Regions from separate parts of the Desulfofundulus luciae genome, predicted to be linked through region 3. Evidence: riboswitches for the same ligand, from Rfam matches in the RefSeq annotation. Region 3 holds a riboswitch; each other region holds the start of a gene.

The links. Region 3 has a riboswitch for cyclic di-GMP ahead of J2Z49_RS07975 (type II secretion system F family protein). Riboswitches for the same ligand answer to the same signal wherever they lie in the genome.
Region 1: linked by a shared signal. The riboswitch ahead of J2Z49_RS09400 (HD-GYP domain-containing protein) and the one ahead of J2Z49_RS07975 (type II secretion system F family protein) in region 3 are both predicted to bind cyclic di-GMP.
Region 2: linked by a shared signal. The riboswitch ahead of J2Z49_RS05725 (ATP-binding protein) and the one ahead of J2Z49_RS07975 (type II secretion system F family protein) in region 3 are both predicted to bind cyclic di-GMP.

The regions. Positions count from the first base shown of each region.
Region 1 is NZ_JAUSUX010000014.1:17,176-21,217, forward strand. Features, by position in the region: gene J2Z49_RS09390 (transposase) at 1-44, opposite strand, end outside; partial or broken gene J2Z49_RS09395 (UPF0236 family transposase-like protein) at 76-681, shown strand; cyclic di-GMP riboswitch class I at 1,937-2,038, shown strand; gene J2Z49_RS09400 (HD-GYP domain-containing protein) at 2,354-2,977, shown strand; gene J2Z49_RS09405 (methyl-accepting chemotaxis protein) at 3,009-4,042, shown strand, end outside.
Region 2 is NZ_JAUSUX010000007.1:38,917-42,958, forward strand. Features, by position in the region: gene J2Z49_RS05715 (PP2C family protein-serine/threonine phosphatase) at 1-41, opposite strand, end outside; gene J2Z49_RS05720 (STAS domain-containing protein) at 49-369, opposite strand; gene J2Z49_RS05725 (ATP-binding protein) at 530-1,519, opposite strand; cyclic di-GMP riboswitch class I at 1,843-1,928, opposite strand; tRNA gene J2Z49_RS05730 (tRNA-Thr) at 2,309-2,383, opposite strand; gene J2Z49_RS05735 (methylated-DNA--[protein]-cysteine S-methyltransferase) at 2,393-2,995, opposite strand; gene J2Z49_RS05740 (DMT family transporter) at 3,030-3,968, opposite strand.
Region 3 is NZ_JAUSUX010000011.1:12,289-16,330, forward strand. Features, by position in the region: gene J2Z49_RS07965 (GspE/PulE family protein) at 1-1,121, shown strand, start outside; gene J2Z49_RS07970 (type IV pilus twitching motility protein PilT) at 1,147-2,232, shown strand; cyclic di-GMP riboswitch class I at 2,301-2,389, shown strand; gene J2Z49_RS07975 (type II secretion system F family protein) at 2,444-3,676, shown strand; gene J2Z49_RS07980 (prepilin-type N-terminal cleavage/methylation domain-containing protein) at 3,810-4,042, shown strand, end outside.

The DNA of each region.
Region 1 (4,042 bases), on a different contig from region 3:
AGCCCCCTGAAAAAGAAATGAGACCTCACGCGCCCAAAAAACACCAAAAATCAAGCTAAAGGAGTGTGAGGTCTCATGCTAAACATTCGCCAAATAGTGGGTGCAGTCCTTCTTTTCGTTAAGGGTCTGATTGAATTACTTGGTAGGTGCAAGGACTTCTATGAACTTGAAAAAGGTATCCATGAGCTTTGTCAGAAGGTCTGCAACCAAATATTCACCTGGGCACTGGAACAGCTCGATACCCGCCTGATGAATGAACGTGACCGGAGCACCTGGAGGGTGGTTGGGTTTCGGGATAAAACAGCCATCAGCACCTTTGGGGAATTTCCCTACAAAAGGCGCCTGTACAAAAACAAAAAAACCGGGGAAACCAGCTTCTTTTTAGATGAGCTACTGGGCTGGCCGGAGCGGGCCAGGATTACCCCCCGCCTAAAAGAACTGGCTGTCAAACTAAGCACTGAGCTTCCCTTTGATCGGGCCGCGGAGATTTTGAGCTACCTTGTTCCCGGGGTAAGTCCCATGACCATCTGGCAGGCCACCCAGGAAGTAGGCGAAGTTCTCCAACGCGAAGGCCAGGAAAAAAGAGCAGCAGTTTTTGAAGATGGCGAAGCTCCCGGAGGGAAAGAAGTGGCGCCGGAGCTGTGTATTGAAGCCGACGGGGTGATAATATCTCTTCTTCGGTCTGTTCCACATATACCACCCCGCATAAGGCATATTCGCAGAGGACGGCGTTGGCTCCGAAAGACAGGGACTTCACATGGTCGGGCGAAATTTCCAGGTCCAGCTCTTCCGCAAGCCCTCTCACTGCCGTCCTGTAGGGATCCGGCCCGCCGTTCGGCCCGGCGTCCACCGGCCTGCTGGAACCTTCAGCCACGGAAGGGAAGAAAACGAAGGCGTCGACAGCAGTAGGCCCCCGCTCGCAGAAAATGATCTTGCCGTCTGCCGTCACCACCATGATTCCCACTCCGAAATGGGTGGCGAATTCGGGTACGGGACTGTACATCAGGTCGACTCTTTCGGCGTAGCTTCCTGAGAGTAGTTTTCACGTTGTCGACCACAATTGGCTCGTCCAGCATGTTGTCTGTGACCAGCATCATGAAATAGTCGGTGGGCCGGAACGAAAGGTGCAGGGAAGGTTCTTCGTGCGGGCCGGTCCTGTGCCCAACGAAAAACTTTTCCAACTGGTACCCGAGTTCGTTGAACGGCACGGGTTCGCCTTTCGCTTCGCGGCGCTTGATTTCTTTGATTTTTTGCTCGTACAGCGCCCTGATTTCGGGCGGTTTTTTCACCGGATGCGGGTTGTAGTAGATCTTGATGTTTTCCCTGCTGTATGGGCCGTAGGCGCAGACTACCTAGGGAACGATAGTCTTTCCTGCGGTGAGGAAGCCTGCAGGGGGTGGGGAGGTACGGCAAAATTGGGTGAGAAAACGTTTCCACTTCAGCCTGCTTTTTTTGGCGTATTCCTAGGTCAGATTTGCAATGAGAGAAGCGAAGACGCCCAGGATAAAACCAAAAATCGCGTTCGACATCGACTTCACCCTGGGAGGGAGAATTGGTGCGTATTTCCGCGATGCTACCCACTGTCGCTTTGGTTCTGATACTTGGAAGCCTGGTACCCGCCCATTTGTCACGCGCGGCGGGATTTTTCGTTCTGGGACTGTGGGCGGGAAATAAAATCTGGTTGGTGATTCGCCACAAAGAAAAGATTGTAGTAGGAGATGACCTTCTACGGGTATTTGGGCGAAGATATCCTGACCCGTAGGCGGGAAGTCGAGGAAAGCCTGCGGGAATACAGGGAGCACTCGGAGCGGTGCGTTCCGCTTCTGGAGGCATTCGAGAAAGAACCTGATTTCACGATCTTACGTCAAGTAAGCTAAAATTACGTCGAAATAGAATAGTGGGGCCGAAAAGTTAAAAAGCTATTTTGTTCGATCCGAATCCTGGAGGGCAAACCCGGCGAAAGCCGGGGGCGCAAAGCCACAGGTCTAAGGTTCCCCAAAGGGTTGCCACGGGGAACTATGACGGCTGGGTTGCAAGGGAGAAAGGTAGCCGCAGGAAAGCGTATACTTGTCTCCCTGCGGCTTTCTTAATTTGGAATAACGTAAAAGGCGGAGGTTTGAGCAAGTATGAAAGAATCCCTTATAGAACGCAAGTTCGGGGGGGGGGGGGGATAATCTGTCTACATCTGGCCTTATTTATTAGCCCTATAAACATCTCTTTTGGGGTTCCCCTTCTCTGGTTCCCTCCTTTTGGGTTCCCCTTTTTATGCTCCCCACCCTTGTACCCGCCACCATCATTCCTAATAAGAAACTTTCCTTATGATTTTTTAATACCATTTGGTAGAGGTGTTTCCATGAGGTCCACACTTATTTACGCTGCTCGGGTACTGGTTCGGGTGCAGGAATCTCGATTTAAGTCGGCCTACCTGCATTCTCAACGAGTGGCCTTTTATGCGCTCTTGCTGGCCAGGGAGTTGGGACTGGACGAAAAATACCAGAAGCGCGTCTACTTAGCTGGCCTTCTGCACGACATAGGCAAAATAGGCATCCCCGACTTTATACTGTTTAAGCGGAGCAAGTTGACTGCCGAGGAATGGGAGGAGATAAAAAGGCACCCGGTTTTCAGTTATGAAATTCTCTCAACCATTCCCGGTATGAAAGAAATTAGTCTAATGGTCCTACACCACCACGAAAGATACGATGGAACGGGCTATCCCGCTGGACTTGCAGCTCAAGATATACCACTGGGGGCGCGCATTTTAGCCGTTGCCGACAGCTTCGACGCCATGACCACGGAGAGGATCTACCGACCTTTTCCATTATCCCGGGAAGAGGCTCTGAAGGAAATGCACTGCTGTGCCGGAGGGCAGTTTGATCCACTTTTGGTGGAAGTTTTTAGTCGCTTGATAGGACGGGGAGAAACTGATTTGAGCCTCTACGAACGAGAATTTACGACTAATTTTTATTCCAAAATTTAAACGTTCACGAAAAGGAAAGGGTGGGGTTAAGTTGCTGTTCTTCAGAAAGAAAAGTGAGCCGGGTACATCCAATACCTTCAATTCGGGTGATTTGCTTTTTGGGCTTAGCGTAGGTCGTTTCATTATGGCACACACAGATCTCCTGGCCCTGTGGAGCCGCTTGAAGGCAGATGAAGCGGCCCGCGAGGCGGAGGTTCAGGCATCGGGTTCCCAAGAACTCTCTGCCACTATCGAGGAAGTCAATGCTTCCGTGGAAGAATCGGCTGCCGCTCATCACCAAATGAAACAGCTGGCAGAGGCCAATCGCTCGGCGATGGCGGAGATGGACAGGCTTTTAAAAGTTGTGGCTACCGGTATACAGTACATGAGAGACCAGCTGAATGAAGTAAGCCAGCGTTTTAATCAGGTCAACCAGATTGGCGAAGAAGTTGCGGAGATTGCAGAACAGACCAACCTCCTGGCACTGAACGCTGCTATAGAAGCTGCCCGGGCTGGCGAACACGGGCGTGGTTTTGCCGTAGTAGCTGAAGAAGTAAGGAAGCTCGCGGGAAAAACGAAGGATGCGGTAGGGACTGTGAAAGAATTAACTGCAGAAGTGGGTCAATTATCAGAGTCAGCCGACCGCAGCAGCAAAGAGGTAACGGATTCCTTTGAGGTTTATTCCAGGCAGGTTACCTCTGTGGTACAAAGCATAGACGAAAGCATGAAGCAGGTGGAACTTGCAACCAGCGCCCTCGACGAAATAACCCGGGTCATGAATCAGGTTGCCACTACGACAACGGATCTTGCCCAGTCGTCCCAGCGGCTTGCCCAAATAACAGCCTTCGGTGACTCTTGTACAGCCAATGCCAGTCACATCCGTGAAGCCACCCTGCCGGTTCTGGAAGAACTCCTGGTCGAGATAACTGAGGATACGCCGGTTCATATCCTGGCAGCCAGGCTTTTCGACCATGCCCGGTTCATTAACACTGTAGTGGCCAAAGTTGGAACAGGTGAAAAATTATCCGACCATACCGAATGCGCCTTTGGGCGCTGGTATATAGGTGAGGGCGGCAGCCAGTTCGG
Region 2 (4,042 bases), on a different contig from region 3:
GCTCTTAGTATTTTTCCATTCACTGTAATCACTTCTCCCATCCTGCTCCTACCTCTCTTCTCCGCCCGGAGCGGTGTTTTGCGCCAGGAGCCTGTCCAACCCTACCAGCCGCATCACCTCCGCCACATCAGGTTGCGGCCTCAAAATCAGCATCTGGCCCCCTTTTTGCCGCCAGTCGTTGCTAATGTCCAGCAAACTTTTCAAACCGGTGGAATCAACGAAAGAAACGCCCGACAGGTCAACTTCCAGCGTGTGTTCTCCCACTTTCCCAACAACTTCTTGCAACTGCGCTACCGTTTCCACGTCCAATTCACCGTTCAGCACCAGCCGGCACACCCCCCGGTCAACGTAAACATCTACTTTCAGCAACAAAATCACCCCCTCTTTCATTGGTCTTGTCCGGTTTTAATGCCGAAGTCCAGGGCCAGGGCGGTACCTGACGGTCCTGTATTAAGGTAGAGGTGGTCCGCATAGTAGAGCATCAGGGTAAATCCACACCCCAGGGAATTCTTGGTTGAATAATGTTGCATCACGTTGCCCGGGCCAATTCGCTGGTTTTGATTCCCGGACCCCGGTCCTGAACGATAATCCTGACGGTGTCCCCTGACTGCCTGGCTTGCCAGCAACCGCCCCCTGCATGTTTGAGAGCATTGGCCAGCGCCTCTGTCAAGCACAAGGCAATCGCGTGCTGCCTGCGGCTGTCGAGAACAGGCAAGGCTTCCCGCATTGCCCGGCGGGCTTCCGGAATGTCATGGGTCTGCCGGACCTCACCCCTGGCCAGTTCCGTCCCTTCTGAGATCACTTTTTCCATTTCTCCACTATTCACCAGGTATAACCGGCCCCCCGTTACCGCCGCTATGGCCTCCCGGTAAGCCTGCATCTCCTGCTGGTGCATCTTTCTCTCCTTTTCAATCACCTCGGTGATGTCAAAGGCCAGCAGTCCACCGCTCCTGTGGTCGAAGGGCACGCCGTGAAGGTCAAACACCTTTTGCCCGTCAGCGCTAATGATCACCTCGCGGCGGTGTTCGGCCTGGCGGATAGCCTGGCGCATCAGTTTTTCCGCTTCTTCCATAGGCAGGTCCAGGTCAGCCTGGCCTGAAAGGTAGCGGAAGCGCCCTCCTTCATATTTCATCACCTTCCCCACCCTGAGAGCGTTAATTAGTTCGGATTTCTCCACCTCAGCCAGCAGTTTCTCCCTGACCAGGTCCTGAAGGTGCTCCGGCAAGTGCCGGGAAATCTCCTGTATTAGCTCGCCGGCGCTTCCGGCCAGCAACTGATACTCCTCCCTGCTAAGACGACGGGCAGTCCCCTGCTTCCGGTGGACACACAGGATATCAAAAACGTGGACGTTATTTTTCCCTTTGAACGGTACCCCGGCCACCTCGACCCACAAGTTTTCCTGCAGCCTGATTACATACCGCCCCGGAACAGGAGCTTCCGTTTCCAGCCCAAACTCCGTGGTATTTAACACCAGGATGTGAGCCGGATACTGCCTGCCATGCTCATCTTCCAGTAACACCCGGACAGGCGGCGAAGGCACCCGCCGAAGGGGGCTTAGCTGGACAAAATACTGGCACTCCACACAAGGACGGTCCGGTTCTTTCTTTGCGCATTCAAGACACCGTTGCATTTTTTCACCACCCTTCTGCCTTTCAGCCCCTCCCGGCCCCATGCCCTTTCAATTGCCACAATACTGCCAGCAAATGTCCCAGCCATTGGCTCTGTTAGAGTCGACCTCTATACCCCAAATGGGTAAACATACTTTTTTATAAGCAGGAACGGCAGCCTGACCAGGCTGCCGCAACAAAACACCATTAAAAAGAAAACAATCAATACCTTTATCGCGGCAGCCTGGCAGTCATACCCTTTAGGGCTGCAGACCCATGGCTTTGCGCCCCACCCTTTCGAGTGGTTTGCCTTTAACACAATAAAGACAATAAAGTTTTTAATTTAACAGTTAAAAGGCTGATTCAACACCGCCAGAACACAGAAAATTTTCCACCAGCGAAAAATTCAGCCCCTGAAGAACTGTTAGGTATGGGAAATATGATGAGAGAAAATACAAAAACAGGCCCGTGTGGATAAGAACGGACATGACGTGCTCCGCCAGCAACCAGAAGGAGCAGAGAGGAATAATCCTTGTAGACAAAATTCATAACCACCGGTACCAAAGCCATGTCTGCGGACAAGATACCTGCACCCAAAAGTTAATATACGATATCCATTTTTATTTTCCCTTCTGAAAGAAGCAAGACAATGTAATATAATAAACAATAAACGCCGCAAACCCTTGCGGCGTCTAGCTTTTTGGAGCTGGTGGTCGGATTCGAACCGACGACCTGCGCATTACGAGTGCGCTGCTCTACCCCTGAGCCACACCAGCACTTTTCTGTTATCTCATTTGACTACCCGGCGCATTACTTATATTAACGCAAACAGAGTCATTTGTCAATTGGTATCGCCCGGTGGGGCCGGGTCGCACGCCTTCGAGTTGCAATAGCTGCAGTTTTAGAGGCAGGCCGCCGCCAAAACCGCCGGGCGATCCATCCCGGCGGATTACCCGGTGGCAGGGAATAACCAGTGGAACCCGGTTGGTCCCCAAAGCCCCGCCCACGGCCCGGGCGGCCCGGGGGCTGCCGACGGCTGCCGCCACCTGCTGGTACGACCATAATTCACCGTACCCGATGTGCCGTACAAAATCCAGCACCCGGGCCACAAAAGGGGTGCACCAGGAAAGATCCACGGGAATATCCGTAAAGGAAACCGGCCGGCCCTGGAAGTATTGGTTCAGCCTTTCTTCCAGAAAAGCCACGGGCCACCTTTTTAATGCAGGCCCACTTCCTTGATTGACTTCTGCGGGTATTACTTCATCCATCAGAGCAGCCAGGGCTTCCTCCCGGCTGGGCCGGGGAAATGTCAGGACCAGCAGCCCCTGCCTACCCCAGGCAGTACCAACCCAGCCCGCTCTGGTGGATAATAAATGAAACCCATTCACAGAACGCCCCCCCACAGCCGCAAAATGGAACAAGCTATTTTTCCGCTGCCGCCCGGATAAAAATGGACAGGCCCGTGATAATAATCGCCCCGCCCGCAAGCTGTAAGGGTGAAGGCACCTGGTGAAAAATAATATAAGCCAGAATGGTTGCCCCCACCGGCTCGCCGAGTATGCTCACTGAGACCACGGCAGCCTTGACATAACGCAGGGCCCAGTTGAAAATGGTATGCCCGAAAATGGTGGGCACCAGGGCCAGGAGGAAAAACCACAGCCATGTGGAAGGCGGGTAAGGAAAAAAGGACAAGCCGGCCAGCAGCGCACCCAGGAACAAAGTCACGGTACTGACCCCGTAAACAACAAAAATGTACGGGAATAGTGACAGGCGGTGCCGCAAGCCGCGCCCGATCAATACATAGCCGGCAATAAAAATAGCCCCGGCAAAAGCCAGGATGTCTCCCAAAAAAGCCTGCCCGCCGATCTGAAAATCACCCACACCCACAATAGTGCTGCCGGTTAAAGCCAGGGCTGCCCCCACAAGCCCCGTGCGGGCGATTTTTTCTTTAAAGATCAGGTAGCCGCCTAAAACCACAAATAAGGGTTGCATGGTGACCAGCACGGTGGAACTGGCAATAGATGTGTACTCAAGGGAAGTAATCCAGGCAGTGAAATGCAATGCCAGCAGCACGCCGGAAAGACAGGCCAGCATTATGTCCCACCGGCCCATGGAGCGCAGTTCTTCCCGTCCCCTGGTCAGGGCAATGGGAGCAATCATGAGCACGGCAAACCCCAACCGGTAGAAGGCAATGACCAGGGGTGGGGCCATGGCCAGCTTGGTAAAGATGGAAGAAAAGGCGGCTCCCACCACTCCCACCAGGATGGCCAGGTAGGGATTGATAAAAGGACGCTCCAGGCCGGCGGTTAATAACCCCGACCCCTCTTCAAGGGAGCAATATTCTGGTGCTTTTTGAGGCATGCTCATTCATCAAGTCTCCTACTTTAAACAACCAGGACTACTCTTCATACTTCTACCAATCGAGCAGAGATTCC
Region 3 (4,042 bases):
TGGCGGAAAAGGCCAGCGACATTCATATTGAACCACAGGAGGACCGGGTGCTGGTGCGTTACCGGGTGGATGGGTTGTTGAGGGAAGCCCTTACTCTGCCCCGGCATATCCGCTTCAACCTTACTACCAGGATCAAAATCCTGGCCGGCCTGGACATTGCCGAAAAGCGCCTCCCCCAGGACGGCCGGTTTCAGGTTAAGTACGGAGAACAGGAAATAGATGTGAGGGTATCCACCCTGCCTACGGTCCACGGGGAAAAGGTGGTCCTGCGTTTGCTGCTTAAAAGCGGGCGAATCCTGCCCATTGACCGGCTGGGATTCCACCGCTACAACCTGGAGCGTTTTGCAGAGGTAATCCATCGCACATCCGGCATGATCCTGGTCACCGGGCCCACCGGCAGCGGCAAGACCACCACCCTGTACGCGGTACTGGCCCAGTTGAATTCCCCGGAGCGCAATATTGTGACCATAGGGGACCCGGTGGAGTACCTTCTGCGGGGGATCAACCAGACCCAGATCAACGTGAAAGCCGGGCTTACCTTTGCCGCCGGCCTGCGCTCCATCCTCCGCCAGGACCCGGACATCATCATGGTGGGCGAAATAAGGGACGGGGAGACGGCCCAGATCGCGGTGAGGGCGGCCACCACCGGCCACCTGGTGCTCAGCAGCCTGCACACCAACGACGCCGCGGGTGCCCTGACCCGCCTTATCGATATGGGGGTGGAGCCCTTCCTGGTGGCCTCCTCGGTGGTGGGCGTGGTTTCCCAGCGGCTGGTGCGCCTGCTCTGTCCCCGCTGCAGGGAGCCCTACCAGCTCCCGGAAGACGCGCCGGAGAGGATTTTTATGGGCCTGCCGCCCGATGATCCGGTGACCCTTTACCGGGCCGCCGGCTGCCACCACTGCAACCACACCGGTTACCGGGGGCGGACGAGCATCCAGGAGGTGCTGCCCGTGACCCGGGCCATCAGGGAGCTGGTAAATAAAAAAGCTTCTGCCGATGTGATCAAAGAAAAGGCGGTGGCCGAGGGAATGGTTACCCTGAAAGAAGATGGAATAGACAAGGCCCGGCAGGGGATCACCTCCATAGCGGAAGTGATGCGCGTGGCCTATAACGAGTGGTGACGGAAAAGGAAGGTGTTGCGGCGGAATGCATGCCGATGAACTTTTAAAGCTAGCCTTCGAGCTGAAAGCTTCCGATGTCCACCTTACTGTGGGCCGCCCGCCCGTCTTTCGGGTTCACGGGAAGCTTTTTGCCGCCGACGAGCTGGACGCCCGGGCCGTGCCGTGGGTGGAGGATCTGCCCGTCCTCACCGCCGGGGATACCGAGGCCCTGGCCCGCCAGCTGATCCCCGGGGACCGGTTCCAGCAGTTCATGCAGGTGGGCGAAAGCGACCTGTCTTACGCCATCCCGGGAGTGGGCCGCTTCCGCGTGAACGCCTTCAAGCAGCGCGGCACGGTGGCCCTGGCCATCCGCCTCATCCCGGAGCGCATCCCCACCTTCGATGAACTGGGCCTGCCCGAGGTGGTGGCCCACCTGGCCAGGCGGCCCCGGGGCCTGGTGCTGGTTACCGGGCCCACGGGCAGCGGCAAGTCCACCACCCTGGCGGCCATGATCGACCTCATCAACAGCGAAAGCCGCCTGCACATCATCACCCTGGAAGACCCCATCGAGTACGTCCACCGGCACAAGAAGAGCCTGGTCAACCAGCGGGAAATCGGCCGGGACTCCCTTTCTTTTGCTGCCGCCCTGCGCGCGGCCCTGCGGGAAGACCCCGACGTCATCCTGGTGGGGGAGATGCGGGACCTGGAAACCATTGCCACGGCCATCACCGCCGCCGAAACCGGTCACCTGGTGCTGGCCACCCTGCACACCACCAGCGCGGCCCAGACCATCGACCGCATCATCGACGTTTTCCCGCCCCACCAGCAGCAACAGGTCCGGCTGCAGCTGGCCAACGCCCTGGAAGGAGTGATTGCCCAGCAGTTGCTGCCCCGCAGGGACCGCCCCGGCCGGGTGGCGGCACTGGAAATCCTGGTGGCCACGCCGGCCATCCGCAACCTCATCAGGGAGGGGAAGACCCACCAGATTATCTCCCACCTGCAGACCGGGGCCAGGTACGGCATGCAGACCCTGGATATGGCTTTAAGAAACCTCGTCCGTACAGGGGTGATCGGCAGGGAAGAGGCCCTGGCCCGGGCGGCCGATGCCGAAAATTTGTTAAAAATGATTTAAAACAACAAGCTGGTTATTGACTGGCAGAGCGGCTCCCGCTAAGATAAGTTTTAGGAAGAGTGCGGCAAAGCGAAAAGAGGCAAACCTGCCGAAAGGCAGGGGCGCAAAGCCGCGGGCCTAAAGCGGTGCGAGCCGCCAGGGCAGCCGGGCTGCCGAACTTTCCGGCACGTACTTCCAGGCGCGTCGCCTGGATTTTTATTTCCGGGAGGTGGTGAGGGGAGCTTTGCCCGTCTATGCCTATCGGGCCCGGGATTTAACCGGCAGGGTGGTTTCCGGCCGGCTGGAAGCTGGCGGTCCGAGGGAGGCGGCCAGGATACTGCAGGGCCAGCAGCTCATCCCCGTGCAGATCCGGGCCGTGCGGGGGGGCGTCAGCCTGACTTTGCGGCTGCCTTCATTCCGGCGTGGGGTCAGGCTGAGGGAGCTGGCCCTCTTCTGCCGCGAGCTCTCCACCCTGGTCAGCGCCGGCGTGCCCCTGGTGGGTGCCATGCGCATCCTGGAGCTGCAGGTGGAGGGCCGGGTGCTCAAAGAGGTGGTGCGCGGGGTGACCGGCCGCCTGGAGCAGGGACACTCTCTAGCCGAATCCTTCGGCGCCTACCCGTTGGTCTTCCCCGAGATCTTCATCAGCATGGTGGAGGCCGGGGAAGTGGGTGGTGTGCTAGACGAGGTGCTGGAGAGCCTGGCCGGCCATTTTGAAAGGGAACACGAGGTGAGGGAAAAGGTGAAGTCGGCCCTCACCTACCCCACCATGGTACTGGGCTTTGCCGTGGTCATCCTCACCTTCGTGCTCACTTTCGTACTGCCCCCCATCATCAACACCATCCAGAACCTGGGTGTGCCCCTGCCCCTGCCCACCCGGGTGGTGATGGGAGCCAGCCGCCTGGTGGGGCGCTACTGGTACCTTCTCCCGCTGTTTCCGCTGGCGGCGGCTTTCGGCTTTCAGCGCCTGCGGGCCTCGCCCCGGGGCCGGGAGATCTGGGACCGCCTGGTCCTGAAAATGCCCGTATTCGGGCCGGTGCTGAAAAAAATAATCATTGCCCGCTTCGCCCGTACCCTGGCCGCCATGCTCAAAGGCGGGGTGCCCATCATCCAGGCCCTGGAAGTGGTAAAGAAAACCGCCGGCAACCAGGTGGTGGCGGGCGGCGTGGCCAGGGCGCAGGAGAGCGTGCGGGAGGGGCAGGGCCTGGCCGGTCCCCTGGAAGAGAGCGGCATCTTCCCCCCGCTGGTCATCCGCATGATTGCCGTGGGGGAAGAAACCGGCAGCCTGGACGCGCTGCTGGTCCGCATCGGCGCCTTTTACGACCAGGAAGTGAACATCACCGTGGGCCGCCTCTCCAGCGTGCTGGAGCCGGTGCTGATTGTCTTCCTGGGCGGCATAGTGGGGTTCATCGTCCTTTCGGTGCTCCTGCCCATGTTTACCAGCATGATGCAGGGGCTGGGGAAGTAGGGCGGTGGTTTCAAAGGTGTTCTTACATACATACTCTAACCGGCCGTTTAGGCACCGTTTCCAGGTCAATTATTTAATTAACAACCCTTGTTTCTTGTTTTATTAAGACACTGCTTTTAGGGAGGGAAAAACTATGCGCAAAAAACTTAAGGACAACCGCGGCTTCACCCTGGTGGAGCTTCTGGTGGTCATCGCCATCATCGGCATTTTAGCCGCCATCATCGCTCCCAACGCCTTCAAGGCCATTGAAAAGGGCAAGGTAGCGGCAGCCGAGGCGGATTATAAGGCAATTAAAGCGGCGGCATTGAATTACTATACCGACACCGGCGAGTGGCCAAATGACGGAGCAGATAACACAGGGTTTGT